Regions from separate parts of the Bradyrhizobium sp. USDA 4474 genome, predicted to be linked through region 1. Evidence: predicted binding sites of a transcription regulator. Region 1 holds the regulator's gene; each other region holds the start of a gene.
The links. The regulator LexA, encoded in region 1, represses DNA repair genes until DNA is damaged. The targets are predictions, from matches to a motif close to TGTTCNNNNTGTGTTCNG.

Region 1 (7,864 bases):
TCGTGACCCGGTTCCCGCCGGAGCCGAATGGCTACCTGCATATCGGCCACGCCAAGTCGATCGCCCTCAATTTCGGCATCGCCCAGGAATTTCCAGGCCGCTGTCATCTGCGCTTCGACGACACCAATCCGGTCAAGGAAGAGCAGGAATATATCGATTCCATCCAGGCCGACGTGCACTGGCTGGGCTACGACTGGGGCAAGAACCTGTTCTATGCCTCTGATTATTTCGACCGCCTGTACGAATGGGCGGAGCAGCTGATCCGCGACGGGCTCGCCTATGTCGACGATCAGTCCCAGGAAGAGATCCGGCTGTCGCGCGGCACGCTGACCGAACCCGGCAAGAACTCGCCGTTTCGCGACCGCGGCGTGGAGGAGAACCTCGACCTGTTCCGTCGCATGAAGGCGGGCGAATTCCCGAACGGCGCGCGCGTGCTCCGGGCCAAGATCGACATGTCCGCCGGCAACATCAACCTGCGCGACCCCGTGCTCTACCGCATCCTGCATGCGCACCATCCGCGCACCGGCACCAAATGGCACATCTATCCGAGCTACGACTACGCGCACGGCCAGTCGGATGCGATCGAGGGCATCACGCACTCGATCTGCACCCTGGAGTTCGAGGACCACCGGCCGCTCTATGACTGGTTCATTGAGAGATTGCCGGTGCCGTCCAGGCCGCATCAGTACGAAATGGCGCGGCTCAATCTGACCTACACGCTGCTGTCGAAGCGGGTGCTGACCCAGCTTGTCCGCGACGGCCATGTCGCGGGCTGGGACGATCCGCGGATGCCGACCATCGCGGGCATGCGCCGCCGCGGCGTGCCGCCGGCGGCGTTGCGTGAATTCGTCAAGCGCATCGGTGTGGCCAAGGCCAACAGCGTGGTCGACGTCGGCATGCTGGAATTCTGCATCCGCGAGGAGCTGAACCGCACCGCGCAGCGCCGCATGGGCGTGCTGCGGCCGCTGAAGGTCGTCATCGAGAACTATCCGGAAGGGCAGAGCGAGGAACTCGAGGCGATCAACCACCCGGACGATCCCAGCGCCGGCACGCGCAAGATCACGTTCGGCCGCGAGCTCTATATCGAGCAGGACGACTTCATGGAGAACCCGCCGAAGAAGTTCTTCCGCTTGTCGCCGGGCAACGAGGTGCGGCTGCGCTATGCCTATTTCGTCAAGTGCACCGGCGTGATCAAGAACGACAAGGGCGAGGTGGTGGAGCTGCGCTGCACCTACGATCCCGCGACCAAGGGCGGCAACGCGCCTGACGGCCGCAAGGTCAAGGCGACCATGCACTGGCTGCCGGCCGCAACGTCTGTCCCTGCGGAGATCCGCATCTACAACCAGCTCTTCGCCAACCCGAGCCCGGATGCCTCGAACTTCGCCGCTGACCTCAACCCGCAATCGCTGGAGATCCTCTCCGACGCCCGGATCGAGGCATCGGTCGCGGAAAGCAATTCGATCGAACCGATGCAGTTCGAGCGCCAGGGCTATTTCGTGCGCGACAAGGACTCCACGCCCGGCAAGCCGGTGTTCTCACGCACCATTGGCTTGCGCGATACGTTCGCCAAGGAAGTCGGCAAGGGCTGAGGCAAATGGCTGAGGCAAAGGGCTGAGGGACGCAAGATGTGCAGTGCAGCCGACGCCGCCGTTTCCGCGATCATCGCGAAATGGTGCGCCGGCTTCGCGACCCTCGATGCGGTTGCGCTGTCGTCGCTTTATTCAAAGAACGCATTCTTCTTCGGCTCCAACCCGAAGCTCTATCGGGGCAGGAATGGCGTGGCCGATTACTTCAACGGCCTGCCGCGCTGGCGCAGGCCGAGCGCGGCGTTCTCCGAGGTGCAGGCGGCGCAGGCAGGGCCCGATACGATCAACATGGGCGCGACCATCACGTTCGACCTGGCGGGCGAACGGCCTGACCTCGTCGTCAAGATGAGCTGGGTCATCATTCGCGAAGACGGCGACTGGAAGATCGTCAATCACCACGCCTCGGCGAAGGCGCCGTTGATCTGACAGGCGCGCCGCGCACGGCATCGTCATTCCGGCGCTGGAAACGAATGCGCGGGCGCCGGGTTGAGGTGGATCCACAGGAGCATCCCACCATGCAGAACATCGCTGAGCATATGGAAGTCATCGGCGCCGACGGTGTCCATATCGGCACGGTCGACAAGGTCGAAGGCAATCGCATCAAGCTGACCAAAAAGGACAGCGGCGAGGGCAGCCACAAGGGCCACCACCATTTCATCGACAAGGGCCTGGTTGCCGATGTCGAGGGCAACAAGGTTCGGCTGTCCGCCAAGGCCGATGTCGCCGTGACGATGGAAGAGGAAAAGTAGGGCGGAAGCCTCTTCGTTCCCGATTTGTGCCGCTATCCGTGCCGCCGCACGTTCCGGTAGCTTCCGTGCAGTAGCGTAGCGCAGGGTTGCTGAGGGATGGCGGAGCCGGGCCGGCCACAACGTGCCTCGCAAGGTATGGCCGGGACCTGGCCCGGCAGCGGCCGAACAGCGTCGGCCGGCGGCTTTGTGCCGGCAGGCTTCGGCGTCTGGTCGTCGATCGCCGGAAAGCTGGGTGATTGGGCGAAGGCCGAGGCCGGCGCTGGACGACTGTTCCCATGGGTCCCCATCGCCTTCGGCTGCGGCATCGCGCTGTACTTCGCCGCCGACCATGAGCCGGTGCTCTGGGTGACGGTCGCGACGGCGGGCGCGTCGACGCTTGGCGCGGTTCTGTTGCGGCGGAGCCGGTGGTTTGCACCCGCGATCATGATCGCGGCGGTTGCGGCCGGTCTTGCTGCGGCGACGTGGAGGACAGCAAGCATCGCCCACGCCGTGCTCGCAAAGCCGCTTTATTCCGTGTCGCTGTCGGGCTTCGTCGAGACCCGCGACATTCGCGAACGCACCGACCGGTTCGTGCTGCGCGTCACCGCGATGGAGGCGCAGCGCGGCGACGTCAAGCTCGAGCGCGTCCGCCTCTCCGTGCGCAAGGGGACGGCGCCCGATGTCGGCAGCTTCGTGCAGTTGAAGGCCCGGTTGATGCCGCCGCTGTCGCCGTTGCGGCCGGGCAGCTACGATTTCTCGCGCGACATGTTCTTCCAGGGCATCGGCGCGTCCGGTTTCGCGATGGGGGCGATCACGACGGTGACGCCGCCGGTGTCAGGCGGATTGCAGTTGCGCTATGCTGCGCTCATGCAGGGCCTGCGCGATGCGATCGACGCGCGGATCCGCGCCGTGCTCGACGGCGACAACCGCGCAATCGCGACCGCGCTTTTGACCGGCCGCCGCGATGCGATCACCACGCCCGTCAACGATGCGATGTTCGTCTCGGGGCTTGGCCACGTGCTGTCGATCTCCGGCTACCACATGGCGGTCGTCGCTGGAGTCGTCTTCTTCGCGGTCCGCGCGCTGTTGGCGCTGATCCCCGGGCTGGCGGCCGGATTCGCAATCAAGAAATGGTCGGCGGCCGCGGCGCTGGTGGCCTCCGCATTCTATCTGCTGCTCTCGGGCGCGGAGGTCGCAACCCAGCGATCGTTCTTCATGACCGCGGTGGTGCTGATTGCCGTGATCGTCGACCGTCGCGCGATCACGTTCCGCACGCTGGCGGTGGCGGCGCTGATCGTGCTCGCGGTTGCGCCGGAAGCGCTGGTGCATCCGAGCTTCCAAATGTCGTTTGCGGCGACGCTCGGGCTGGTGGCAATGGTGCAGATCGGGATGCCGAACCTGCTTGCCTCGCCCGATCATTCGACGACGGCGCGGATTGCGCTGTGGGGCGGCCGCGAGATCGCGATGCTGTTCATGGCTTCCATGATCGCGGGGCTTGCGACCACGCCCTATGCCGCCTTCCATTTTCACCGCGTCACGCCCTACGGCGTGCTCGCCAATCTCGGTGCGATGCCCGTCGTCTCGGCGCTGGTGATGCCGGCCGGGCTGTTGGGACTGCTCGCGGCTCCGTTCGGGCTGGACGGCGTGTTCTGGTGGCTGATGGGGATCGGCATCGACTGGATGATTGTGGTCACCCGCTGGGTGGCGGCATTGCCAGGGGCTATCGGCCATGTCGGCGCCTTCGGCACCGCGCCGCTGGTGACGGCGAGCCTGGGGCTTGTCCTGATGGGGCTGTTGCGCACGCCGCTGCGCTGGTCGGGTGCGATCGTGCTTGCGGTCGCAACGATCTGGGCCTTGTCGGTGCGGCAACCCGACATTCTCATTGCCGCCGACGGCCAGAACGTCGCGGTGCGCGGCAAGGATGGGCAGCTGCATCTGATCAGGACGAAGAAGGACAATTTCCTTCTCAAGGAGTGGCTCGCGGCGGACGCCGACCCGCGCGATGCCGCCAGCGCTTCGCTCGGCGACGGCGTGTCGTGCGACGATGCCGGCTGCGTGACGCCGCTTGCCGACGGCCGCATGATTGCGCTGGCGCTGCGCATCGACGCGCTGGCCGACGATTGCAGCCGCGCAGCGCTGGTGGTGACGGCGAGGCCTGCGCCGCCCGATTGCGCTGCAATGGTGATCGATCGGCCGCGTCTGGCGAGCCAGGGCGCGCTTGCGCTGACACAGCGCGGTGACGGTTTTGCGGTTCAGCCGGTGAGAGCGAGGGGCGCAAACCGCTCCTGGTCGCCGGTGGCGCCCGGCGATGCAGATTTCGGCCAAACCCTCAAGCCACGGTCGGCAGCTCCGCGGACCAAAGACGCAACGCCGTCGGAGGCCGACCTTCAGGCCGAGGACTAGAATCGACGCTTCAGCCGATCGGCAGGCGTGGCGGCGTCGTGCGACTGTCGGCGGCCACTTGCGGCTTGTGCTCGCGCTCGCCGAGCGGCTGGGTCACGGGCAGTTGCAGCACGGTTGCGCGCTGGCCTTCGACGAGCTGCGTCACCAGCACGTATTTGCCATCGGGGAATTCGATCGCGTCGTGATGGCGATCGGGAATGTGCGGATCAACCTTGCCGAACTTGCCTACGCGGGAATTGATGGTGCGGGTCCAGATCCACCTGTTGTCGTAGCGGACGTTGTCGGCGAAGGCGAGCTCCGTTCCCGGAAGCAGGCAGACCGCGACCGACATGTCGGCTTCAGAGGCGAAGCCGCGCGTCGAGGTGCCGCGGAACGTTGTCGTGACGATCGTCTCGCCGACTTCTGCGGGACGCGTCGCGACGGCATGCAAGCTATAGTCACACATCGGGTGCTCCTCATCGGGGATAGCAACCCGCGCCTCTGTCCTGGAGGCGCCGGCCTCTATCAGAGTTGAAGCCTGCAAGACTCTGCTTGGTTGTAGGCAAATCTGCGGCTCCGATCCGCGAGCCGCAATCACATTATCTTTCCCGAACGGCTGGGAACAAAGCTTGCCTCCGTGCATTTGGGAGGCTTCGCGCTCAGCGTCCGGCCGGCGCGGACCAGCCGGAATATTGCCAGCCGGGCTGCGCCTGTTGCTCGATGGCGTTGCGGGCATCGCGGATCTGCGCGCTCGTCGCCTGCGGCACCTTGCCGAGGCGATGCTGCGCATGCGCAGCAAAGGCGTGCGATCCGGACGCTGTGATCAGCGTCATCGTGACGGTGCTCAGGATGATCTTGCCCATCATTCTCTCCTCAGTCTCCCTGGAGGCCCATCGAAGCGAGTGTGCTTCGTTGCGGCATGCCGGGGATGTAGGGCTGGAGAGGTGGCGGGATAATCTGTGCAGAACCAGAAAGTCTATCCAGCCGGAGCGGACAATCGTCCGCTCCAATCGTTGATCGCAGTCACCGATCGCGCGAGAACGTGGCGCTCAGTACTTGCGATAGAGACCGATCAGCTTGCCCTGGATCTTGACCCGGTTGGGGGGCAGGATGCGGACCTCATAGGCGGCATTCGCTGGCTCGAGCGCGATCGAGGCGCCGCGGCGACGGAAGCGCTTCAAGGTGGCTTCCTCGTCGTCGATCAGGGCGACGACGATGTCGCCAGTGTCGCAGCTCTCGTTGCGCTGGATGAGGGCCATGTCGCCGTCGAGGATGCCGGCGTCCACCATGGAATCGCCGCGCACTTCGAGCGCATAGTGCTCGCCCGCGCCGAGCATGTCGGGCGGAACGCTGATAGTGTGGCTGCGGGTCTGCAAGGCTTCGATCGGCGTACCGGCCGCGATCCGGCCCATGACGGGCACCGCGACGGGACGCTCGCCCTCATCCGCCGGCGGGCTCGACGTCATGCGCACCTTGCCGAGGTTGCCCTCGATGACGCTCGGGGTGAAGCCGCGGCGACTGCCGGCGGCGGCCTGGAGCTCGGGCAGCTTGATCACCTCGATCGCGCGGGCGCGGTTGGGCAGACGGCGGATGAAGCCGCGCTCCTCGAGCGCAGTGATCAGGCGGTGGATGCCCGATTTCGAGCGCAGATCGAGCGCGTCCTTCATCTCGTCGAAGGAGGGCGGCACGCCGCTTTCCTTCAGCCGCTCGCTGATGAACCGCAGGAGCTCGTATTGTTTGCGCGTTAACATCTCGACCAAAATCCCCCTGGTGATGTCATTCAATTCCGAGACGCTGAATTCAGCCATAAGCCGCTACATGCTCGAAACAAATCATGAACGGACACTATATGTTCGATACATGTTCCGCAACTGCTTAATTTACCGTGAACGCGACGAAGTTCGCGGAACGCACGCGAACGAAGCGGTCAGACGGGCAGCCGCAGCACCTCGCAAGCGGTGCCTGCTTCGGCCTTCGGCGCGAACGGTGCGCGCACGAGAAGTGCCTGTGCCGCAGCCAGATTCGAAAGCAACGAGGAGTCCTGATGATCGACGGGAACGGCGACCAGCGTGCCGTCGTCACGCTCTGCCAGCCGCGCGCGCAGATAATCTTCGCGCTGATCGTTGGCGCCGACATCGCGGCCGAGCACGGCGCGCTCGCGGCGATGATGAACCACCGAACGCCCCGACAGCGCGCGAATCAGCGGGACCAGAAACAGGAAAGCGCAAACGTAGGATGATACGGGATTGCCGGGCAGGCCGATCACGCGCATCGATCCCAGTTGCCCGTTCATCATGGGCTTGCCCGGTCGCATCGCGATCTTCCAGAACGCCATCGAGATACCTTCGTCCCTCAGTGCCTGTTGCACCAGATCGTGGTCGCCCACCGAGGCACCGCCGGTCGTGATCAGGATGTCGGCGCCGCTCTCGCGCGCGCGGCGGATGCCCGATGTGGTGGCGGCAAGCGTATCGGCCGCGACCCCGAGATCGATCGTGTCGGCACCTTCGCTGCGAGCCAGAGCATGAAGGGCATAGCCATTGGAATAGACGATCTGGCCGTGGCCGGGCGTCGAGCCCGGCATCACCAGCTCATCGCCGGTGGCGAGGATTGCGACCGTCGGCCGGCGGCGGACCGCGAGTTGCGGATGGTTCATCCCGGCGGCGAGTGCGAGGTCGCGCTCCGTGAGCCGCGTGCCGCTGCGCAGGAGCACGTCGCCCTCGCGGAAGTCGATGCCGGCCGGGCGGATGTGTCGTCCGGTGATGGCGGCTTCCTTGATCGTGATGCACTCGCCGTCGGCGACGGTGTCCTCCTGGATCACCACGGCATCCGCGTTATCGGGAACGACGCCACCGGTGAAGATCCGCACGGCTTCGCCGGCGCCGACCCTTCCAGCAAACGGCCGGCCGGCCGCGACTTCGCCGATCACCGTGAGCCGTGTGTCGACCTTGGCCGCATCGGCCGCACGCACGGCATAGCCATCCATCGCCGACATCGCCTCAGGCGGCTGCGTCCGCCGCGCCGCGACATCGCGCGCAAGCACGCGATGAAAGGCCCGATCGAGCGCAACTGTTTCCTCGGCCAGCGGCTCCGCTCCCGCGAGCACGGCAGCAAGCGCATCGGATACCGGCATGAGGGCCACGGTGAAAACTCCAGCTACGCCCATTCGGG
Region 2 (7,864 bases), 2.3 Mb from region 1:
CGAAGCGGTGGGCCTCGTCCCGCAGGCGCTGGATGAAATAGAGCACAGGGTCGCGCGGCTCCAGCTTGATCGCCTCGCGCTCGGGCATGAACAGGGTTTCGCGGCCGGCATCGCGGTCGGGACCCTTGGCGACCGACATCAGCGACACCTGGGTCAGCCCGAGATTTGCAAAGATCTCCCTGACGGCATTCAGTTGGCCGCGGCCGCCGTCGATGATCACGAGGTCGGGCCATTGCGGGAAATCGTCGTCCCTGGCCTTGTTGGCCGCGCCCTCGTCGGGCGGCTTGATCAGGCGCTTGAAGCGGCGCTCCAGCACCTCGCGCATCATGGCGAAGTCGTCGCCCGGCGTGATCCCTTCCGACTTGATGTTGAACTTGCGGTATTGGTTTTTGACGAACCCGTCGGGGCCGGCGACGATCATGGCACCCACCGCATTGGTGCCCTGGATGTGGCTGTTGTCGTAGACCTCGATGCGCTTGGGCGCGTGCGGCAGGCTCAGTGTCGTGGCGATGGCATCGAGCAGGCGGCTCTGGGTCGCGGTATCGGCGAGCTTGCGGCCAAGCGCTTCGCGCGCATTGGTCAGGGCGTGGGCGACGAGCTCTTTCTTCTCGCCGCGCTTGGGCGTGATGACCTCGACCTTGTGGCCCGCCTTGATCGCCAGTGCGTTGGCGAGAAGCTCCATCTCGTCGATCTCGTGCGAGAGCAGAATGGTCTTCGGCGGCGGCTTGTCGTCGTAGAACTGGGCGAGGAACGAGCCAAGCACCTCTTCCGGCGTATAGGTCTTCTCCGCGCGCGGGAAATAGGCGCGATTGCCCCAGTTCTGTCCGGTGCGGAAGAAGAACACCTCGACGCAGGAGAAGCCGCCCTCCTGGTGGATGGCGAACACGTCGGCTTCCTCGACCGTCCGTGGATTGATGCCCTGCTGGGACTGGATCGCTGACAATGCCGCGAGGCGATCACGATAGAGCGCCGCGCGCTCGAATTCGAGCTCGCCGGAGGCCTTCTCCATCTCGCCGGCAAGCTCCTGCTTCACCGCATGGCTCTTCCCGGACAGGAAGTCGGTCGCCTCGCGCACCAGCGTCGTATAGCCTCCGAAGTCGATCTCGCGCGTGCAGGGGCCGGCGCAGCGGCGGATCTGGTGGAGCAGGCAGGGCCGGGTGCGGCTCTCGAAAAAGGAGTCCGTGCAGGAGCGGATCAGGAATGCGCGCTGCAAGGCCGTGATGGTGCGGTTGACGGCGCCGGCGGAGGCGAACGGGCCGAAATAGCGCCCGGCCCTGGTCTGCGCGCCGCGATGCTTCAAAATTTGCGGCGCCCAATGGTCGCCGGTGATCAGGATGTAGGGAAACGACTTGTCGTCGCGCAGCTGCACGTTGAAGCGCGGCCGCAGCTGCTTGATGAGGTTGGCTTCCAGCAGCAGCGCTTCGGTTTCGGTCGCGGTCGAGACGATCTCCACGGTCACCGTGGCCGCGATCATGCGCAGGATGCGCGCCGGTAGCGGCGCGCTCTGGCGCGCGTAGTTGGACAAGCGCTTTTTGACGTTCTTGGCCTTGCCGACATAGAGGACGTCGGCGTTCGCACTGAGCATGCGATAGACGCCGGGCGAGGTCGGCGCGAGCCGCACCGCGCGCTCGATCGCCTCATGACCCGTCGCCAGCGGCTCTTCGCCGATCGCGCCGCTCTCTTCCAGGATGTCAGGCAGCCGCGCATCGTCCTCGTCATCGCCGCCGGCGGTGGCGGGATCGAGGTCCGGCGGGGCCACCTCTTGGGCTGGGGCCTTGGTCGGAGCGGCCTGCTGCGAGGTGCGCGCGCGGGCGTCGTCCGGCTTGTCGGTGGAATCGTGAACCATGGAGCGAATTTAAGCGCTGGGGGGATCGATTTGAAGTTCCGGCCGGGCTGCCGCGCACAGGAAGGCGCGCAGTTCCCGGTAACGCTTCCTTAAGTCTGTTAACAGCGCGGTAACGGGTCTTAACAGGCCTTTAACTTAAAACTCTCGATAAATCCTACGCGAAAAAGTGGTGGTTCCGTAACCATGCAGCTTGGCTCCGTGCGGGCGGCGCGGGCCTCGCACCCGGTTACGGCAGTTGCGTTGGAGTGTGTGATGAAGGGGCTCATTGTGGGCGCAGCCGCATTGGTTGCAGCCGGCTGGACAGCTTCGGCCGCGGCCGCCGATCTCAGTTACGGGCAGCGTGCGCCCTATACCGTCAATCAGCCACTCAACGCATATAGCTGGGCCGGCCCGTATCTCGGCGCCAATCTCGGCTATGAATGGGGCTCGGTCGACAACAATCCCGCAAAGCCATCCGGATTCGTCGGTGGGGTGCAGGCCGGCTACAATTTCCAGAACGGCCCGTGGGTGTTTGGCGTCGAGGGCGACATCCAGGCCGCCGGTGCCGATGATACCTTCGCACCGTGGAAGTTTTCCAATCCCTGGTTCGGCACGCTGCGCGGACGCGCGGGCTATGCCTTCAGCAACGTGCTGGTCTACGGCACTGCCGGTCTCGCCTTCGGCGAGCTGCGCGCGCAGACCTTCGGCTGGACGGAGTCGCACACGACGGCCGGCTGGACTGCCGGGGTCGGCGCGGAAGTTGGCCTCGCGCCGAACTGGAGCGCGAAGCTCGAATATCTCTATGTCGATCTGTCGACCAGCCAGTTCGCAATTACAGGCGTGTCAAACGGCTACAGCGCCAGCATCGTGCGCGCAGGCGTCAACTATCACTTCTGATAGCGAAATAAGAAAATACCGGACCACAACCTCCCGGCCGCTTGCGGCCGGGACTTTTTTTGCGCCAGCTTTGTTGGAGCAGGTGCCTTACGAAAGGATCACGAGATTGACCGCTTTCGGGCCCTTCCCCTTCTTGTCCGGTTCAACTTCGAACGTGATACGCTGTCCTTCGGCAAGGTCCTTCAGTCCCGCCCGCTCCACAGCAGTGATGTGAACGAAGACGTCGCGACCGCCGTCGTCCGGCTTGATAAAGCCGTAGCCGCGCTCGCCATTGAAGAACTTGACCGTTCCCGTATTGGCCATCGGGAAACTCCCCCTCATTGCTCCTCCGTCGCAAGCAGACACGCGTCGCGACATGACCGGGCATTACGAAGCCCGGGAGAGCTGGCCATCCTTGGGCAGACCCATCGGTCCGTCCGGATCTTTCTTAGGGCCTTCACTCCGCCGCAACCATTCGCGGAAGCGGAACGTAAAGCCAGTCACAGAAACAGCATAATACGGTTCTTTGCAGATTGACTACCGCTCCTGCATATTTTTCCCAAAGATCACGGTGCCTTACGTCGTGGGTACCTCCTAATTTACGCCTTGGGTACCTCTAATCGGAATCTGGCAGCTCCGCCTTGGCCGAGCGGCATTTCCAACTCGGGCAGAATCGTCTTGAGCTCGCTTTGCAGCGTGTACGGCGGATTGACGATCAGGAGCCCGGTCGAGGTGAGGGCGGCGCCGTCGGCCTGCGGCGCGACGCTGAATTCGAGGCGGAGACATTTCCCGGGAGTCTTTGCGGCAGCTGCGGTGCGAGCCACGAGTTGCGCCAGCGTGTCGGTGGCGCGCCGGCTCTTGGCGGGATACCAGATTACATAGATACCGGTCGGCCATTTCGCGAAAGCGGTGGAGAAGGCCTCGCCCAGCCGCTGGAACTCGTCTTTGGCCTCGAAGGGCGGATCGATCAGCACGAGCCCGCGCCGCTCCTTCGGCGGGACGAAAGCCGGCAGCGCCATCCAGCCGTCGAGATCGACCACGCGCGCCTGTTCGTCGCGCCGCAACGCGTCGATCAGCGTCTTGCGCGCCTTCGGCTCGAGCTCGCAGGCCACCAGCCGGTCCTGCGGCCGCATCAGCGCGCGCGCGATCAGCGGCGAGCCCGGGTAAGCCTTGAGCTCACCCTTCGGGTTGAAGGCCCGGACGATGTCCATGTACGGCTTGGTCAGCGCGACGCTCTCGTTCGAGAGGCGCGCCTGCATCAGTCGCGCGATGCCGGTCAGCCACTCGCCGCTGCGGCGCGCCTCGTCGCTGTCGAGATCATAGAGCCCGGCACCCGCATGGGTGTCGATGACGCGGAAGGCGGCTGGCTTGTCCTGCAGATAGGTCAGGATGCGTGCCAGCACGATGTGCTTGATGACGTCGGCAAAATTCCCGGCATGAAAGGCGTGGCGATAGTTCATGCAAGAGCACTACGCCACGCGGCGGCTTGCGCAAAGAGGCAAGCGCGAGTGTCCCGGACGCGTGGCAGCGTGCAACGCTGCTGCGCAGAGCCGGCCCCCAGGGGCTTGGGATTCCCATGCAGCGCGGCCCGGCTCTGCAGCGCATCGGCGAAGAGAAACTGCGCTGCGCCGGGGCACGAATGCCTGATCTAACCGCCCCTGATCGGCGGCATCGTCACCTGGTCGCGGCGGCAGGAGCGGCGTTCGAGCTCCTCGCAGGCGCGGAACTGCAGGTCCTTGCTGAGGCAGATGCGGACTTCGGACAGTCGCGTCCGGTTGCAGGTGACCGAGATGGCCGCATTGCTCAAACCGGGATTGGCCTTGATGAACGCTTCTTCCACCTCGCCCGGCGCCACCGTCTTGGCCTCCGACAGCTCGAGATATTCGGCCGGGATCTTGATCGCGGCGCGCGCCTTGCGAATGGTCTCGAAATAGGTGCGGTCGGTGAGCCCGGAGCAGGTGCCGTGCTTGTCCCATTCATTGAAGATCAATCCTGGCGCCGGCATCAAATCGAGCATCGAAGAGACGATGCTGCGGTTCAGCCGCGGCGACGGCCGCTGGCAATATTCCGGAAAGCCGCTCTCATATTGCGGCCAGAGCCCGTGAACCACGAAGGAATAAGGCCGTCCCTCGCACTGAATGTTGGAGCGCCCGCCGCCGCGGCCGCGCTCGGCCGCTTCCTCGCAGAAGGACGGCGACCACGACAGCGACAGCACGTAGAAGTCGAATTCACCGGGTGTGTTCTGTCGCTTGTCCTGCGCCTTTGCACCGTCGGCGAGCGAGATCAGCCCGGCGGCAAGGGTCAGGGGGACGGTCAGCGAAATCACGAGACGGAAGAACGAATGCAATCTAAAATGAAACATGGTGACGCCCCTCAACTAGACTGTGCAGAAGCCTAGCAGGCAACGAGAACATTTCAAGAACAAAATTCCGGCGCCGGATGATCCGGTGGCTCGATGAGCCCGAATCAGGGCCTTCGGCTCAGGGCTTGGCTGCGCGGCAGGACGGGTTGTACGCCCAGTTGCGGTCGAGCCCGACCACGCACCATTCGACGCCCTGACCATATCCGGCAAAGCCGCCATCCTCGATGATCGAGAAGTGCACCCTGCGCACCTTGCCGTCAGTCAGCATGGCCTCGCCGGTGCAGAAGCGGCGCGGAATGTTGTCCGAAGCCCAGGGCCGGAAAGCGGTCTCGTGAACGTTGGCGAAGCCCGTGATTTGCAAGGGCGAATTCCAGAACGAGCTTTCCTTCTCCCAGAACTGGCTCGAGATCGTCGGCAGCGCCTTGTCGCATTCGGCGACATTGCCGTCATACCGCGGCCCGCTCAGCCAGAAATTCAGCTCCAGCGGATTGGCGGCCTTGGCCTCGGTGAGCGACAGCGCCCCGAACACGAGGCCGAGAACGGCGGCTAAGCGAAGCGATTTCGGGGAGGTCGAGGCGCGCATGGGCAATCCAGACAGCATGATCTGCGAAGGTCAGACGGTGCCGCGAAGGGCGGGGGAGGTCAAGTGCAGCGCGGCAACACTCGGGCAGGAGTTGATCAACAACGTCGCATTCGACAGGCCTTCGGTTCTTTCCACCGCCGCGCCGGCAACGTAAACTGCCGGCAATCAATTGGAGTGACGGGAATGCGAATCATTGCGGCCGCGGGCCTTCTTGCCTTGGGTATGATGGCGAGCCAGTCGGCGCGCGCCGACATCCTCCCGGTGCCGCCTTTCAAGGGCAACGACACCGGCGGCATCATCGCTTATTCGATGGCGACCCAGGTCGATGCGCGCCAGGTCGCGGTCGATCACTGCGCGCAGTACGGCAAGGTGGTGAAATTCCTCGCGGTGCAGGCCTATCAGGGCGGTTACATCTCGTTCGCCTGTCGTTGGGTGCCCTACGGCGCCGCCGATCGGCCGATCCGCACCCTCTACTGAGGCGTTTCGGAACGGCGAGCCTCGACATCTCAGCCGGGAGTTCTGCCATGACGCGCAAGCTTGCTTTGCTCGGATCAGTCGCTTGTCTCGTGCTGTCGGCGGGCAGCGCCGTCGCTGACGACCTGCCGGTGCGCAAGGCAGGCCTCTGGGAAATGAAAATGGTCAGGACCGGCTCTGCGATGCCGGAAATGACCATGCAGCATTGCACCGATGAGGCTGTCGACAAGGAGATGAGCAACAACATCTCGCCGATGGCCAAGCAGGTCTGCTCCAAGCAAGACGTCAAGAAGACGGCCACCGGCTATGTCAGCGATTCCGAGTGCAGCGTCGCCGGCATGTCCACGACCTCGCACGCCGAGATCACAGGCGACTTCAATTCGGCCTACACGGTGAAGACCTCGTCGCATGCGCAGGGCGGTGCCGCCGGTACCGCAGGGCGCGACACCACCATGACGCTGGAGGCCAAATGGCTTGGCGCATGCAAGGCGGACCAGAAGCCCGGCGACATCGTGATGCCCGGCGGGTTCAAGATGAACGTGCGCGACGTCGACAAGCTGAAGGCGCTGCTGCCGAAGCAGTAGTCCCGGAAAACCGGTGCGCTCCTCGCCGCGTTCTTACTGGGATGCGACGGGCTTCGCTCGTGCTGAGCGAGGTGCGAAAGCTACACCGGTATCCGGACGCTCGCCCTCAATCCGCCCATCGGGCTGTCGCCCAGCGTGATGTCGCCGCCATGCAAGCGGGCGATGTCGCGGGCGATCGCGAGGCCTAAGCCCGTGCCGCCTTCGTCCTGGTTGCGGGCATTGTCGAGCCGCAGGAACGGCTTGAACACTTCCTCGCGCAAATGCACCGGGATACCCGGGCCGTCGTCGTCGACCGTCACAGTCAGATAGCGGTGATCGCGCTGGCCGGAGATGGCGATGGCCTTGCCATAGCGCGCGGCATTGGTGACGAGGTTGGCGAGGCAGCGCTTGAACGAGGCCGGCTTCACCGTCACCACGGGCAGGCCGCTGAATGTCACGGTCGCGGCATGGCCGTGGCGTTCGGCGTCGCTGCGCAGCTCCTCGAGCGCCTGCACCATGTCGGTCGGCTGCGACTGCTCGCCGGAATCGCCCCGGGCAAAGGCGAGGTAATCCTCCAGCATCATCGACATCTCGTCGACGTCCTTGCGCATGCCCTCGAGTTCGGGGTTGTCGCCGATCAGCGCCAGCTCGAGCTTGAAACGGGTGAGAATGGTGCGCAGATCGTGGCTGACGCCGGCGAGCATCGCGGTGCGCTGCTCCATCGCGCGTTCGATCCGCGACTTCATCTCGAGGAAGGCGCCCGCCGCGCGCCGCACTTCCCGCGCGCCGCGCGGCCTGAAGTTCGGCGCCTCGCGGCCCTTGCCGAAGCTTTCCGCTGCATCCGCAAGCCGCAGGATCGGCTTGATCTGGTTGCGCAGGAACAGCACCGACACGATCAGCAGGATCGACGACGTGCCGACCATCCAGAACAGGAAGATCTCCGAGTTCGAGGCATACGCGGCGCTGCGCTGCGCGAACACGCGCATCACGGCATCGTCGAGCTGGATGCGGATCTCGACGAGGTTGGAGCGGCCGACCGTGTCGATCCAGAACGAGCGTCCGATCTGGCGGCCCAGCTGCACCGACAGCGTCTGGTCGAGCAGCGAGAAGAACGGTTTTGGTCCGGGCGGCGGCATGTCGCCAGGCGGCAGGAAATCGACGGTGAGCTGCAGGCGCTGCAG
Region 3 (7,864 bases), 3.8 Mb from region 1:
GGGCCGGCTCGAAATCGCGCTCGAGCCGAACGCCTCAAAGACCATGATCACCGAATTGGCGCGAAAATTCGAAATGTGGACCGGCCGACGCTGGACCATCATCGTGTCCAACGAGCAGGGTCAGCCGACGCTGCGCTCGATGAATCAGGCGGCCAAGCAGGAGCATGCGCGCACCGCCGAGGCCGATCCGCGCGTGCAGGAGGTGCTATCGCGCTTCCCCGGTGCAAAGGTCGTCGAGGTCCGCAGGCTTGCCCCCGAGGCGCCGGACTCCAATATTAATGCCGACTACGGCTCTGACGATCCGCTCGACGGTTCCGACGCCGACGACGATCTCTAGAGCCATGATCCGGAAAACTGTGCAGCGGTTTTCCGATAGGATCATGCTCGAACAAAATGCTAAAGCGCGTTTAATCGCGCTTTAGCCACTCTTTCCAAGGACGGACACCCATGGCTGACTTTCTCGGCATGATGAAGCAGGCGGCGCAGCTGCAATCCAAGATGCAGGAGATGCAGGAATCTCTCGCCAACGTAGAGGTCGAAGGCATCTCCGGCGGCGGCCTCGTCGCCGTGCGCATGACTGCGAAGATGGACGTCAAGGGCATCAAGATCGATCCTTCGCTGATGAAGCCCGAGGAGCGCGAGGTGCTGGAGGACCTGCTCGTCACCGCGCTCGGTGATGCCCGCCGCAAGGCGGAGACCGCGATGCAGGAGAAGATGCAGTCGCTCACCGGCGGGCTCGGCCTGCCGCCGGGGCTGTTCGGCCAGTAAGATGGGCGCGGTTGCCGGTCCTGAAATCGAGCGGCTGGTCCAGCTTCTCGCACGGCTGCCGGGTTTGGGCCCGCGCTCCGCGCGGCGCGCGGCGCTGCATCTGATCAAGAAGCGCGAAGCGCTGATGATGCCGCTGTCGTCAGCCTTGCAGGTCGCGCTCGACAAGGTCCAGGTCTGCAAGACCTGCGGCAACATCGACACGCAGAATCCCTGTACCGTCTGCACTGACCCCAAGCGTGATCCGGCGATCATCGTCGTGGTTGCCGACGTCGCCGATCTCTGGGCGCTGGAGCGGGCCAATGCGACCCAAGGACGCTACCACGTGCTGGGCGCGACGCTGTCGCCGCTCGACGGCGTCGGTCCGCAGGACCTCACCATCGATGCGCTGGTCGCGCGTGCCCATGCCGCCGAGGTTCACGAGGTCATTCTGGCGCTGAATGCCACAGTCGACGGCCAGACCACGGCGCACTACATCACCGACCTGCTTCAGGACGCCAACGTCAAAGTGACCCGGCTCGCCCATGGTGTGCCCGTCGGGGGCGAGCTTGATTATCTCGATGAGGGTACGCTATCGGCCGCCATGCGGCAGCGGACCCTGTTCTAGCCATCCAGACTTACGGAACGGACGACATGACGAAACTTTTCGCCACACGCCTGGCTTTGCTCGCGACGATGCTGCTGGTCGTCACACCGGCCGTCTCTGCGCAGCAGGACGATGAGGCGACGCCGGCTTCAAAGCCCGGCAGGCCGATCAGCACCGGCGAGGTGCTCTCGGGCGAGCTGAACGCCATGAAGATTCGCGACGTCAAGAACGCCGGCAAGCGGGTTGCGATGTACCAGATCACCTCCGAGCCGCGCCGCCTGCCGGCGCCGAGCGGGCTGTGCGATCTCGAGACGGGGCCGGAGACGTTCCAGCTCGTCACCTCCAGCGACGCGCAGGCCTCGCAGCTGAAATCGTTCGTCGGCAAGGAGATCTCGGTCAAGGTCGATGAAATCGCCTGCGCCAGCGATCCCGGCCAGATGAGCGAGGCCGTCGTGACGAAGTGGAGCCTGGTGAAGAAGTAGGGAGCGCGACAGCTCTCGCCGTCGTCATGGCGAGGAGCTCTTGCGACGAAGCAATCCAGAGTGTTTCCGCGGAAAGTTTCTGGATTGCTTCGCTGCGCGCGCAATGACGACGGCGAGAAGGCGGGCCTACACCGTTACCGGCCCCAGCGTCTCGAAATGCCCGCGCTTCTGCAAGTACGTCAGCAGCACCAGGCTCGGGATCGCCACCAGCACGCAGATCAGGAAGAACAGCGGCCAGCCGGTGGTGTCAGCCACGAAGCCGGCGCCCGACGACAGATAGGTCCGCCCCACCGCCGCGAGCGCGGTGAGCAGCGCATATTGCGTCGCCGTGTGCAGCGGGTTCTGGCACAGCGCCGAAAGATAGGCGACGAAGATCACCGTGCCGATGGCGCTGGTGAAATTCTCCGCGCAGATCGCGAGCGCCAGCGCCCATTGATTGGTGCCGACCACGGCAAGCCAGGAGAAGGTCAGGTTGGCCAGCGCCTGCACCACACCGCCGATCCAGAGCGAGGTCGCCAGCGAGTAACGCCGCGCGACAAAGCCGCCGGCAAAGCCGCCGATCAGGGTTGCAGCGAGGCCGACGCCTTTCACGATTGCCGCATAGTCATTGCGGGTGAAGCCGAGGTCGATCACGAACGGCGCGGTCATGGTGCCGGAGAACGCGTCGGTGAACTTGAACAGCACGACGAAGGCAAGCGCGGCGAGCGCGTCCTTGCGCGACAGGAATTCGGAGAAGGCACCGATCGCCGCGTGCAGCACGCGCGTGAACGCGGTTTCTTCGTGCGTTGCGGCTTCCGCCTGCACTGATTTTTCGGGCTCGGTCGCGGCGAGAGCCGTGATGGTCCCGATCAGCACCATCGCCGCCATCACCACATAGCCCCACATCCACGCCGATGCGCGGGGAATGCCGGTCCCTTCGAAGCCGGACACGATGAACAGCGCGCCGGCGGTCGAGACCAGCATGCCGATGCGATAGGCGGCGACATAGGCCGCCATGCCGGCCGCCTGTTCGCTTTCAGGCAGGCTCTCGACGCGGAAGGCGTCGACCACGATGTCCTGCGTCGACGACGTCGTCGCCACCAGCAGCGCGCCAAGCGCGACGAAGAATGGCGAGCTTGCAGGATCGGTCATCGCCAGCAGCAGAATCGCCACGATCAACAATATCTGCGAGAACAGCAACCAACCGCGCCGCCGCCCGAAGGCTTGCGTGAACAGCGGCACATGCAGCGCATCCACCAGCGGCGCCCACAGGAACTTCAGCGTGTAGGGCGTGCCGACCAGCGCAAACAGCCCGATGGTCTTGAGATCGACGCCAGCCTCGCGCATCCACACCAGCAGCGTCGAGCCCGACAGCGCCAGCGGCAGCCCCGACGAAAAGCCGAGGAACAGCACGATCAGCACCCGCGGTTGCAGGTACACGGCGAGGCTGTCGCGCCATGAAGTCGCAGGGGCATCGGTGCCGGCGGGGGACGTCGCGTCGGGTGCGGTCATGGGGAGGTGTTAGCAGATTCTGGGGGCGCGAGGGACTGTCGTTGCCGCCGGCCACAAACGAGGTGTCGTCGCCTTCTCCGCTGTCATCGTCCGCGAAGGCGGACGATCCAGTAGTCACCAGCACCTCGGCTCAACAATGACCGTCACGGCGTACTGGATACCCCGCCTTGGCGGGGCATGACAGTGTGCCCCGAGGTCACTCCCCCGCCTGGAGCTTCCGCGGAAACAGCTCGCCAGCGCCCGTCGCCACCAGCCGCGGGCCCTCCGCCGGCGCATCGCTCTTGCTGAAATCGAGTTCCTCGATCCGTCCCGCCCGCTTTTCGATCTTGTCGGCGGAGATCAGGATCTGGCGGACGTCCTCGTTGGCGTCGGCAAAATGCTTCTGCAGCTTCAGCACGCGGTCGCGCAGGCGACCGAGATCGTCGCCGAGCTTGATCACCTCGGTCTGGATCTGGTCGGCGGCATCGCGCATCCGCGCGTCCTTCATGATCTGCTGCATCACCTGGATCGCGAGCATCAGCAGCGAGGGCGAGACCAGCACGACCTTGGCGCGATAGGCCTTCTGGATCACGTCGTCGAAGCCGTCATGGATCTCGGCGTAGACCGATTCCGACGGCACGAACATCAGCGCCATCTCCTGGGTCTCGCCGGGGACGAGGTATTTTTCGGCGATGTCGCTGACATGTTTCATCACGTCGCCGCGCAGCCGCTGCGTGGCAGTGCGTCGCTCCTCGTCGGTGCGGGCGTCGTGCAGCGCGGTCATCGCTTCCAGCGGGAATTTCGCGTCGATGCAGAGCGGGCGCTGGTCGGGCAGGAAGACGACGCAGTCGGGCCGTTTTCCCGTCGAGAGCGTGAACTGGAACTCGTAAGCGCCCTTCGGCAGGCCGTCCTGGACGATCGCCTCCATCCGCGCCTGGCCGAAGGCGCCGCGCGACTGCTTGTTGGCGAGCACGTCGCGCAAGGTCGTCACCTGCGTGGTCAGGTCGGTGAGGTTCTTGTGCGCGCTGTCGATGATGCCGAGCCGCTCGTGCAGCGCGCGCAGGCTCTCCATGGTGTTGCGGGTCGAGTGTTCCATCGACTGGCCGACGCGATGGGTCACCGAATCCAGCCGCTCGTTGACGGCCCGCGCCATCTCGGCCTGGCGTCCAGCCAGCGCCTCCGTCATGGCGTCGACCCGGCCGGAGGCCTCAGCTTGGGCGTGCAGCACCTGGGCGAGCCGCTCCTCGAGCTCGTCGGCCCGGATCGCCCCCGCCATCGCCAGTTCCGCGCCGCGACGCCCGGATCTGGCGACCACGACGGCAATCACCACCAGCAGGATGAGGACGAGGGTGCCGAAGCCGATCAGCGCATCGAACCCGCGCACCGGCCAGTCGCCCAGCATGAAAATGATCTCGTTCATGCCTGTCCTTCTAGCCGATTCGCCACGGGCCACGAACGAATAGCGAACATTTACGTTGATCGATCCCTCATTTTTTATGGTTAACCAAAGGTGAAGTTTATGGTTAGCGGAGGGTTAACGCGTTCCCGGCCGCATTGACCCGATGTCGCGCGCGGCTTAAATCGCCCGGCATGGCCCTCAGAGAAATCATCATCCTGCCCGACAAGCAGCTGCGTCTGGTCTCCAAGCCGATCGAGAAGGTCACGGCGGAGATCCGCAAGCTTGCCGACGACATGTTCGAGACGATGTATGACGCGCCCGGCATTGGCTTGGCGGCGATCCAGATCGCGCAACCGCTGCGGCTGATCACGATGGATCTCGCCAAGCCCAACCAGGACGGGGAGACCAAGCCGGAGCCGCGCGTCTTCATCAATCCGGAGATCATCGCCTCGTCTGAAGACCTGTCGGTCTACGAGGAAGGTTGCCTGTCGATTCCCGAATATTACGAGGAGGTCGAACGTCCCGCGAAAGTGCGTGTGCGCTTCACGGACCTCGACGGCAAGCTGCACGAGGAGGACGCCGAAGGCCTCTACGCCACCTGCATCCAGCACGAAATCGACCATCTCAATGGCGTGCTGTTCGTCGACTATCTCTCGAAGCTCAAGCGCGACCGCGTGATGAAGAAGTTCGAGAAAGCCGCCAAGCGCGCGGAGTAGAGTTTTTGGTGCTGCGCCACACTCCCCTGGGCTCCCTCCCCCCTTGTGGGGGAGGGCGGGGGAGAGGGGTAGCCGAGGAAATGGTCTAACGGGGAAGAAGAACCAGTCCGCACTCTCGTCGTGAGAGCGCGTCGTGTGGCACCCCCCTCCCTAGCCTTCCCCCACTGGGGAGGGAACGTACAGAGTCCCTGTCATGCCCCTTCGCCTGATTTTCATGGGCACGCCCGATTTCTCCGTGCCGACGCTGCTCGAACTGGTCGCGCATGGCCACGAGATCGTGGCCGTCTATACGCGCGCGCCGAAGCCGGGCGGCCGGCGCGGGCTGCAATTGCAGCCGACGCCCGTTGAAGAGGCCGCGCGAAAACTCGGTGTGCCGGTGCTGACACCGAGGACGTTGAAGACCCAGGAAGCGCTGGACGAATTCAGCGCCTTTGACGCCGACGCCGCCGTCGTCGTCGCCTATGGCATGATCCTGCCGCAGGCGATCCTCGATGCGCCGAAGCTCGGCTGTTACAACCTTCACGCCTCGCTGCTGCCGCGCTGGCGCGGCGCCGCGCCGATCAACCGCGCGATCATGGCCGGCGATGCCGAGAGCGGCGTGATGGTGATGAAGATGGATGTCGGCCTCGATACCGGCGATGTCGCCATGGCCGAGCGTCTCGCGATTTCAGACAACATGACTGCGCTGGATCTGCATGATCGCCTTTCCCGGCTGGGCGCCGATCTGATGGTGCGCGCCATGGCCGCCCTTGACCGCGGCGGCCTCCAGCTGAAAAAGCAGAGCGAAGAGGGCGTCACTTACGCCGCCAAGATCGACAAGGCCGAGGCCCGGATCGACTGGACAAAGCCTGCGCACGCCGTGCTGCGCCACATCCACGGTCTGTCGCCGTTTCCCGGTGCCTGGGCGGAGCTTGCCGGCGTCAGCGAGAATGCGCGAATCAAAATCCTGCGTTGTGAGCTTGCCAAGGGCTCCGGCGCGCCGGGCGAGGTGCTCGACGCCAAACTCACGATCGCCTGCGGCGAGGGCGCGATCCGCATCCTCGAGCTGCAGCGCGAGGGCAAAGGCCGGATGCAAGCGGCGGACTTTTTACGCGGCGTGAAGGTCGAGCCGCCGATGCGGCTCTGCTGATGCCCCGCTACAAGCTCACCCTCGAATATGACGGCGCGCCGTTCTTCGGCTGGCAGGTGCAGGACACGCTGCCGTCGGTGCAGGGCGCGCTGGAAGCCGCGGTGAAGGCGATGACCGGCGCGGATGTGCGGGTGCATGGCGCCGGCCGCACCGATGCGGGCGTGCACGCGCGTGGCCAGGTTGCGCATGTCGATATCGACAAGCAGTTTCCGCAGGGCCGTTTTCGCGATGGCCTCAATGCGCATCTGCGCCCGCATCCGGTGGCGGTGCTCGAAGCCGAGATCGTCCCTGACACGTTCGAGGCGCGCTTCTCGGCCGTGAAGCGTCACTATCGCTATCGCATCATCAACACCCGCGCCAATCTCGCGCTCGATGCCGGCCATGCCTGGCGCGTGCCGCGCCGGCTCGACTCTGAAGCGATGCATGCGGCCGCCCAACGCCTGCTCGGCAAGCACGATTTCACGACGTTTCGCGACACCGAGTGCCAGGCCAAATCGCCGGAGAAGACGCTCGACCAGCTCGACGTGCTGCGCGACGACCGCGAGATCATCATCGTCACCTCGGCGCGATCGTTCCTGCACAGCCAGGTGCGCTCGATGGTGGGATCGCTGGTCTGGGTCGGCGAGGGCCGCTGGAGCGCCGACGATCTCTCCGCAGCGCTCGCGGCGCGCAACCGCTCTGCCTGCGGCATCGTCGCTCCGCCCGAGGGGCTGTATCTGATGAAGGTGGATTATTAGAGCGTGATGACGCCCCGGCGTCATGGCGGCCGGGCAGGCGGGACAAGCCCGGACATGACGGCGGAGGGTTTGGCGATAGTGGTCTCTTAGCCAAAATACCGCGTCAAAATCCCGCGATAGACCTTGGTCAGGTTCTCCAGGTCCGTCACCGGCACGCGTTCGTTGACCTGGTGCATGGTCTGGCCGACCAGGCCGAACTCGATCACCGGGCAATAGCTCGAGATGAAGCGCGCATCGGAGGTGCCGCCTGATGTCGACAGCTCCGGTTTGCGGCCCGTCACCTCTTCGATCGCGGACACGGCGAGATCGGTGAACGGCCCCGGCTTGGTCACGAACACGTTGGAGTTCGATGGCTCCCAGACGATGCGAGCCTTGATGCGGTTGCCGCAGGCTTTGGCGAGACGCGACTCGACCAGCTCGCGCAAGGATGCCTGCGTATGGTTGTCGTTGTAACGGATGTTGAATCTGGCGCGGGCCTCGCCGGGGATGACGTTGAAGGCCTTGTTGCCGACGTCGACCGAGACGAATTCGAGATTGGAGGCCTGGAATTGCGCGCTGCCATTGTCGAGCGGCTCGTCGC
Region 4 (7,864 bases), 7.3 Mb from region 1:
CGTCCAGCACGTAAAGTACGCCCGTCAACCCCGAGCCGATCTGCGAGGCCAGGCGGATGCGCTGGCTCTCGCCGCCGGACAGCGTGCCGGAGGAACGGGAGAGGGTGAGATAGTTGAGGCCGACGTCGAGCAGGAAGGTGAGGCGCTCGCGGATCTCCTTGAGGATGCGCCCGGCGATCTCGTTCTGCTGCGCGTTCAGCGTATCAGGCACGGTCTCGAACCATGCGCCGGCGCCTTTCACCGACAGCTCCGAGATCTCGCCGATGTGCTTGCCGCCGATCTTGACGCAGAGCGCCTCGGGCTTCAGCCGGAAACCATTGCAGGCGCCGCAGGGCACGTCGTGGAAATACTTTGCGAGTTCTTCCCGCGCCCACTCGCTCTCGGTTTCGCGGTAGCGGCGGTTGATGTTGGTGATGACGCCCTCGAACGGCTTCTTGGTGTCGTAGGAGCGCACCCCGTCCTCATAGGAGAACTTGATCTCGTCGTCGCCGGAGCCATGGAGGATCGCGTTCTGCGTCTTCTTGGGCAGATCCTTCCACTTGGTGGTGAGCGTGAACTTGTAGTGCTTGCCGAGTGCCGTCAGCGTCTGCACGTAATAGGGTGACGATGACTTGGCCCAGGGCGCGATCGCGCCCTTGCCGATGGCGATCTCCTTGTCGGGAATGACCAGGTCCTCGTCGACATGTTGCTCGACGCCGAGGCCGCCGCAGGCCGGGCAGGCACCATAGGGATTATTGAAGGAAAACAGTCTGGGCTCGATCTCGGGGATCGTGAAGCCCGAGACAGGGCAGGCGAATTTTTCCGAGAACAGGATGCGCTCGGGTCCGCTCTTGTCGTGGATCTTTGCCGTCTTCTTTTTCTCTTCCGCCGGCGCTGCCGCCGGCGCGTCGGCGAACTCGACGACGGCGAGGCCCTCGGCGAGCTTCAGCGCGGTCTCAAAGCTTTCGGCAAGGCGCTGGCCGATATCGGCGCGCACCACGATGCGGTCGACCACGACGTCGATGTCATGCGGGAATTTCTTGTCGAGCGTGGGCGCTTCCGCCAGCTCGTAGAAAGTGCCGTCGATCTTGACGCGCTGAAAGCCCTTCTTGAGCCATTCGGCGAGTTCCTTGCGGTACTCGCCCTTACGGCCGCGCACGACGGGCGCCAGCAGATAGAGGCGGGTGCCTTCCGGCAGCGCCAGGACGCGGTCGACCATCTGCGAGACGGTCTGGCTTTCGATCGGAAGTCCCGTGGCCGGCGAATAGGGCACGCCGACGCGCGCCCAGAGCAGGCGCATATAGTCGTAGATCTCGGTGACCGTGCCCACGGTCGAGCGCGGATTCTTCGACGTCGTCTTCTGCTCGATCGAGATTGCCGGGGACAGGCCGTCGATCTGGTCGACGTCGGGCTTCTGCATCATCTCCAGGAACTGGCGGGCATAGGCCGACAGTGATTCGACGTAGCGGCGCTGGCCTTCCGCATAGATGGTGTCGAAGGCGAGCGAGGATTTGCCGGAGCCGGAGAGGCCGGTGAAAACCACGAGCTTGTCGCGGGGAATCTCGACGTCGATGTTCTTGAGGTTGTGCTCGCGCGCGCCACGGATCGTAATCGCGCGCAGGCTGGAGCCCGCGTTCTGCTGTTGGCGCTTCGCCTTGATCACTTCATCCATCCCGTTGCCCTCGAAGAATCCCATGAGCGAGCAACCGCACCAACGTTCCGGCGCGCTTCGCCCGGAACCGGGATCGGCGCCAATGGGTATGTGAGCGAACGTAGGAAGAACGGGGAGGGATTTCCAGAGGGACCTGCGAATCGTCAACGGATTGTTGTGGCGCTGGCAGGACTTGGCAGCAGCTGATGGCGATTGCACCGAATGGAACAGCAAAAAGGCCGGCACGAGGCCGGCCTTTCGTGACGTTGTGACGTCGGTTGCGAGGATCAGTACTTCGCGACCACCGGGCCACCGAAGGTGTAGTTCAGGCGGACGGTGCCCATGTCCACATCCTGCTTGATGTTGTCGGCGCGGAAGGGCAGGCCGACCACCGTGAAGCTGTCGTTGTGCTTGCCCATGAACAGGTGGTTGTACTCAAAACCAACCGACCAGTTCGGCGCGAAGCCGAACTCGATGCCGGTGCCGATGGTGCCGCCCCAACGGGTGTCGCTCGCGTCGCCGACCGTGACACCGGCCAGAGTGCCGCTGAACTTGTTGTGGGTGACGGCCGCACCGCCCTTCACATACCAGAGGACGTTGTTCCAGGCGTAACCCACCTGGCCGGTGAAGAGGCCGATGGCGTCGATCTTGGTATTGTTCACCAGCGGGAAGAACGCGGCGGGCGAGCTGGTGTTCGAACCCTTCAGATCGGCCCAATCACCCTGCGCTTCGACGCCGAACACCCAGGCGGCGGACTGCCAGCGATAACCGATCTGACCACCGGCGAGAGCGCCGGTCGCGTCATGGCAACCTTCGCTCGTCGTGGGGACAGTAGCGCCACCGACGCTGGTCGTGTCCCAGCAATTGTGGCTGGAGCCGCCACCAGCGTTGGCGCCAATGTAGAAGCCGCTCCAGTTGTAGATCGAAGCGATAGCTACCGGAGCCTTGGTGTAGGGGCGAGCCGCCAGATCGGCAGCCGAAGCGGCGCCAGTGAGGGCGAACAGAGCGGCCGAAGCCAACAAAACCTTTTTCATTTTCAACTTATCCCAGTCCCAGTTTCTGTTGTTGCCTTCCGTGCGTCGGAAGGGCAGCGGACGTCGTCCAACTGACGTCTTGCTTACACCACTGAAGCCGCAAGTTGTGTCTCTCAAAAGCCACAACAGGCGCAAAACGTGGCGTTTGCTGGAAGAAACAGCAAAAGGCCGGCGCGAGGCCGGCCTTCGATTCTCGAATGGATTCAGAGGGATCAGTGCTTTGGGGATCAGTACTTGATGACCGTATTTAGCGATTGCCGGGCTGCCGAAGCGGTAAGTGAGGCGGACGAGACCGATGTCGACATTGTGGCTGATCCGGTCGGTCTGGAATGCAACGCCAGCGGGTGTATTCAATGTGACGGTCCGATTCCCCCAAGATGTGGTCATACTGCCGCGCAGGGTTTGGACGCTTGGCTCGCCGCCATTTCGATGGGAACAAATCTGGAACGAAGGCCCGATCGGTGCTATATGTGGGGATAACCGAGGGCGTGGTGGGCCGATCGGCGCTTGTAAGCGTATAGGGTCGCCCCAACAGGCGGCAGCGCGGGCGCGCCTTTTCGAAATTCAGTGGCATTGGAGTGGAGAGCGGCGATGGCGGGAAGCGTCAACAAGGTCATTCTGGTTGGAAATCTCGGCAAGGATCCGGAGATCCGCCGCACCCAGGACGGGCGACCGATCGCGAATCTGAGCATCGCCACCTCCGAGACCTGGCGCGACAAGAACAGCGGCGAGCGCAAGGAAAAGACCGAGTGGCACCGCGTCGTGATCTTCAATGAAGGGCTCTGCAAGGTCGCCGAGCAGTATCTGAAGAAGGGCGCCAAGGTTTACATCGAAGGCGCGCTCCAGACCCGCAAATGGACCGACCAGAGCGGCGTCGAGAAGTACTCCACCGAGGTCGTGCTGCAGGGCTTCAACTCGACGCTGACGATGCTCGACGGCCGCGGCGGCGGAGGTGGCGGCAGCTTCGGTGACGAGCCGGGCGGCGATTTCGGCTCGTCCGGTCCGGTCAGCAGCGCACCGCGTCGGCCCGTGGCGGCCGGCGGTGGTGGCCGCAACAATGACATGGACGACGACATCCCGTTCTAGGAATGGTCCGGGCGATGAGGGTGCGCTGGTCAGGTTGATCAACACCTTCCACGTCGCGTCAGTAAACCCAACTAATCGACGGAAGGGGCTCGGAATTTGCGGGCCCGCTTCATGTTTGGGATGAAGTCGGGGCGCGGGCTGCAAAGCGGCAGAACGGCCGCACTCGCCCACGGCTCGACCGCCCGTCCGAGGCGATTTTGGAAGGTTGATTCCAGGCTCATCCAGGATGCCCGCTTCAGGGACGTAAGTTATTGGAAGAATAGACGGAAAAAGCGCTTCCCTGGCCTCGCGAGGGTGGTTATCAGGGCCTCGATGCGCTATATGATTCCCAGATAGAATCTCACCGGATTTCCCCTTGGCAGACGACGACAACAAGCCCGGCGACCAGCCGGCGCAACCCTCGGACATTCGCCCCGTTTCGATCTACGAGGAGATGAAGAAGTCCTACCTCGATTACGCCATGAGCGTGATCGTATCGCGTGCGCTGCCCGATGCGCGCGACGGGTTGAAGCCGGTGCATCGCCGCATCCTCTACGCGATGAACAATCGCGGCGACACCCCGGACAAGAAGCACAAGAAGTCCGCCGGTGCCGTCGGTGAAGTCATGGGTAAGTACCACCCCCATGGCGACCAGGCGATCTACGACGCCCTGGTGCGCATGGCGCAGGACTTCTCGATGCGCGCGCCCCTGATCGATGGGCAGGGCAATTTCGGCTCGGTCGACGGCGATCCGCCAGCGGCCATGCGCTACACCGAATCCCGCCTGACCAAGATCGCGCTGAAGCTGCTCGAGGACATCGACGACGATACGGTCGATTTCCAGGACAACTATGACGGCTCCGAGCGGGAGCCTGTCGTTCTGCCGGCTCGGTTCCCGAACCTTCTGGTCAACGGCGCCGGCGGCATCGCCGTCGGCATGGCGACCAATATCCCGCCGCACAATCTCGGCGAGGTCATCGATGCCTGCGTGGCGCTGATCGACAATCCGTCGCTGACGATCGACGAACTCAACAACATCATCCCGGGCCCGGACTTCCCGACCGGAGGCATCATCCTTGGACGCCAGGGCATCCGCAGCGCCTATCACCTCGGCCGCGGTTCCATCGTAATGCGTGGCAAGGTCGAGTTCGAGACGATCCGGAAGGAGCGCGAGGCGATCGTCATCACCGAGATCCCGTATCAGGTGAACAAGGCGACGATGGTCGAGCGCATCGCCGAGCTCTACAAGGAAAAGAAGATCGAGGGCATCTCCGATCTGCGCGACGAGTCCGACCGCGACGGCTATCGCGTCGTCGTCGAGCTCAAGCGCGACGCCGTGCCCGACGTGGTGCTGAACCAGCTCTACAAATTCACACCGCTGCAGACTTCTTTCGGCGTCAACGCCGTCGCCCTCGATAGTGGCCGTCCGCAGACGATGAACCTGAAGGACATGCTGACGATCTTCGTCGGCTTCCGCGAGCAGGTCGTCACCCGCCGCACCAAATACAAGCTGCGCAAGGCGCGCGAGCGGGCGCATGAGCAGGTCGGCCTCGCGATCGCGGTCGCCAATATCGACGAGATCATCAAGGTCATCAGGCATTCGCCGACGCCGGCCGCCGCGCGCGAGACCCTGATGACGCGCGACTGGCCCGCGCGCGACGTCGAGGACATCATCACGCTGATCGACGATCCCCGCCATCGGATCAACGAGAACGGCACCATCCGCCTCTCGCTGGAGCAGGCGAGGGCGATCCTCGAGCTGCGCCTCGCTCGCCTCACCGCACTCGGCCGCGACGAAATCGGCGAAGAGCTGGCAAAGCTCGCCGGCGAGATCGGCGAGTATCTCGAGATCCTGCGCTCGCGCGCCCGCATCCTCGACATCATCAAGACCGAGCTTGCCGAGGTAAAGGCCGAGTTCGCCACGCCACGCAAGACAGTGATTATGGAGCAGGAAGGCGAGGTCGAGGACGAGGACCTGATCCAGCGCGAGGACATGGTCGTCACCGTCTCGCACGCCGGCTACGTCAAGCGCGTGCCGCTGTCGGCCTATCGCGCCCAGCGCCGCGGCGGCAAGGGCCGCTCCGGCATGCAGACCCGCGACGAGGATTTCGTCAGCCGCCTGTTCGTGGCCTCCACGCACACGCCGGTGCTGTTCTTCTCGTCGCGCGGCCAGGTCTACAAGGAGAAGGTCTGGCGGCTGCCGATGGCAGCGCCCAACGCGCGCGGCAAGGCTTTGATCAACATTCTGCCGCTGGAGCAGGGCGAGCGCATCACCACCATCATGCCGCTGCCCGAGGACGAATCCACCTGGGCGCAGCTCGATGTGATGTTCGCAACGACCGGCGGCAACGTCCGTCGCAACAAGCTGTCCGACTTCGTCGACGTCCGCCGCTCCGGCATCATCGCGATGAAGCTCGACGACGGCGAGGCGATCGTCGACGTCCAGATCTGCACCGAGCATGACGACGTGCTGCTGACCGCGGCCGGCGGGCAGTGCATCCGCTTCCCGGTCCCCGACGTCCGCGTCTTCACCGGACGCACCTCGATGGGCGTGCGCGGCATTGCGCTCGGCGTGGGAGACAAGGTAATCTCGCTGGCCATCCTGCGCCATGTCGAGACCACCTCGGACGAGCGTTCGGCCTACCTGAAGATGCGCCGCGCGGTCGCCGGTGAAGCTGCGGCCGAAGAGCCGGCAGCGGACGCCGAGGCCGAGGAGACTTCCGGCAGCTTCCAGCTCCCGCAGGAGCGCTACGCCGAGATGTCAGCGGCCGAGCAGGTGGTGCTGACCGTCTCCGTCAACGGCTACGGCAAGCGGACCTCGTCCTACGAGTACCGCACCACGGGGCGCGGCGGCAAAGGCATCGTCGCCATGAGCGTCAACAACCGCAACGGCAACCTCGTCGCGTCCTTCCCCGTCGAGGATGCGGATCAGATCATGCTCGTCACCGACAAGGGCCAGCTGATCCGCTGCCCGGTGGAAGGCATCCGCATCGCCGGCCGCTCGACGCAAGGCGTGATCGTGTTCGACACCGCCGAGGACGAGCACGTCGTCTCGGTCGAGCACATCACCGAGGAGGCGGAGAGCGGGAATGGCGCGAATGGAGAACAGGCGAATGGCGAATAGGGAATAGCGAACGAAGCTTGCTGCTCTCTTCGCTATCGACCACTCGCCATTCGCTAGATTTCCAGCTCCGTGCCGAACTCCACCACCTGCTTGGTCGGCACGCCGAAGAAGGCGGCGGAGCGCTCGGCGTTGCGCTGGAGGAAGGCGAACAGGCCTTCGCGCCAGACCCACATGCCCGGAATGTCCTCGCTCGGAATGATGGTTTCGCGGCCGACGTAGTAGGTGATGTCGGAGAGATCGATGCCGGGCAGCTTGCCCTGGCGGCAGGCGAGCGCCAGACCCTCATAGATCGTTGGGTACTGCATGAAGCCATAATGCAGAATCACGCGGGTGATGCCGGGAATGATCTCGATGATCTCGACCCGGTCCTGGTCGGCGATGTGGGGCAACTCCTCGATCAGCACGGTGACGAGGACGACGCGCTCGTGCAGCACGTGATTGTGCTTGACGAATTGCGTCAGCGCCAGCGGCACGCCTTTCGGCGCGGAGGCCAGGAACACGGCGGTGCCGGGCAGGCGCGCGCTGCATTTGTTGACCGCCGTCTCGATCAGATCCTCCTCCGGCTGCCGCAGCTTCGCGCGTGCGGCTTCAACGAGCTTCACGCCGCTGCGCCAGGTCAGCATCAGGAAGGCGACGAAGCCCGCGAGCAGCAGCGGAAACCAGCCCCCCTCGAACAGCTTGATCGAATTGGCCGAGAAGAAGATCACGTCGATCACGAAGAAGAAGCCGTTCACGGCCACCACGATCCACGGTGAGTAGCCCCACTGGATCGCGACCAGGGCTGCGAGCAGCGTGGTGATGGCCATCAGGAGCGAGACGGCGATGCCATAGGCGCCGGCGAGCGCGTCCGAGGTGCCGAAGCTCAAGACCGCGCCGAGCGTGGCGGCGGCGAGCAGCCAGTTCACCAGCGGCACGTAGATCTGCCCGATCGCATGGCTCGTGGTGTGGCGGATCTGCATGCGCGGCAGGAAGCCGAGCTGGATCGACTGCTGAGTCAGCGAGAACACGCCG

Region 2: ACVW16_RS13225 (ribonuclease T2 family protein) is a predicted target of LexA. The motif match lies at 5,108-5,125, and genes of this name have one in related genera.
Region 3: ACVW16_RS20395 (DNA recombination protein RmuC) is a predicted target of LexA. The motif match lies at 4,755-4,772, and genes of this name have one in related genera.
Region 4: uvrA (excinuclease ABC subunit UvrA) is a predicted target of LexA. The motif match lies at 1,746-1,763, and genes of this name have one in related genera.

What each region holds. Positions count from the first base shown of each region.
Region 1 covers NZ_JBSRZJ010000002.1:90,736-98,599, reverse strand. Annotated here, with positions in the region: gene ACVW16_RS02130 (glutamine--tRNA ligase/YqeY domain fusion protein) at 1-1,589, shown strand, start outside; gene ACVW16_RS02125 (nuclear transport factor 2 family protein) at 1,626-2,012, shown strand; gene ACVW16_RS02120 (DUF2171 domain-containing protein) at 2,102-2,335, shown strand; gene ACVW16_RS02115 (ComEC/Rec2 family competence protein) at 2,432-4,717, shown strand; gene ACVW16_RS02110 (hypothetical protein) at 4,728-5,162, opposite strand; gene ACVW16_RS02105 (hypothetical protein) at 5,356-5,559, opposite strand; gene lexA (transcriptional repressor LexA) at 5,746-6,447, opposite strand; gene ACVW16_RS02095 (molybdopterin molybdotransferase MoeA) at 6,624-7,835, opposite strand.
Region 2 covers NZ_JBSRZJ010000002.1:2,412,376-2,420,239, reverse strand. Annotated here, with positions in the region: gene uvrC (excinuclease ABC subunit UvrC) at 1-1,846, opposite strand, end outside; gene ACVW16_RS13240 (outer membrane protein) at 2,099-2,722, shown strand; gene ACVW16_RS13235 (cold-shock protein) at 2,810-3,025, opposite strand; gene ACVW16_RS13230 (23S rRNA (adenine(2030)-N(6))-methyltransferase RlmJ) at 3,301-4,161, opposite strand; gene ACVW16_RS13225 (ribonuclease T2 family protein) at 4,350-5,063, opposite strand; gene ACVW16_RS13220 (hypothetical protein) at 5,182-5,646, opposite strand; gene ACVW16_RS13215 (hypothetical protein) at 5,645-5,800, shown strand; gene ACVW16_RS13210 (hypothetical protein) at 5,830-6,123, shown strand; gene ACVW16_RS13205 (DUF3617 domain-containing protein) at 6,171-6,704, shown strand; gene ACVW16_RS13200 (ATP-binding protein) at 6,785-7,864, opposite strand, start outside.
Region 3 covers NZ_JBSRZJ010000002.1:3,917,667-3,925,530, forward strand. Annotated here, with positions in the region: gene ACVW16_RS20370 (DNA polymerase III subunit gamma/tau) at 1-337, shown strand, start outside; gene ACVW16_RS20375 (YbaB/EbfC family nucleoid-associated protein) at 448-768, shown strand; gene recR (recombination mediator RecR) at 770-1,372, shown strand; gene ACVW16_RS20385 (hypothetical protein) at 1,399-1,833, shown strand; gene ACVW16_RS20390 (AmpG family muropeptide MFS transporter) at 1,960-3,324, opposite strand; gene ACVW16_RS20395 (DNA recombination protein RmuC) at 3,521-4,723, opposite strand; gene def (peptide deformylase) at 4,894-5,418, shown strand; gene fmt (methionyl-tRNA formyltransferase) at 5,612-6,547, shown strand; gene truA (tRNA pseudouridine(38-40) synthase TruA) at 6,547-7,284, shown strand; gene dapE (succinyl-diaminopimelate desuccinylase) at 7,371-7,864, opposite strand, start outside.
Region 4 covers NZ_JBSRZJ010000002.1:7,394,097-7,401,960, reverse strand. Annotated here, with positions in the region: gene uvrA (excinuclease ABC subunit UvrA) at 1-1,651, opposite strand, end outside; gene ACVW16_RS36425 (outer membrane protein) at 1,918-2,664, opposite strand; gene ACVW16_RS36420 (single-stranded DNA-binding protein) at 3,256-3,750, shown strand; gene gyrA (DNA gyrase subunit A) at 4,106-6,853, shown strand; gene ACVW16_RS36410 (potassium transporter Kup) at 6,907-7,864, opposite strand, start outside.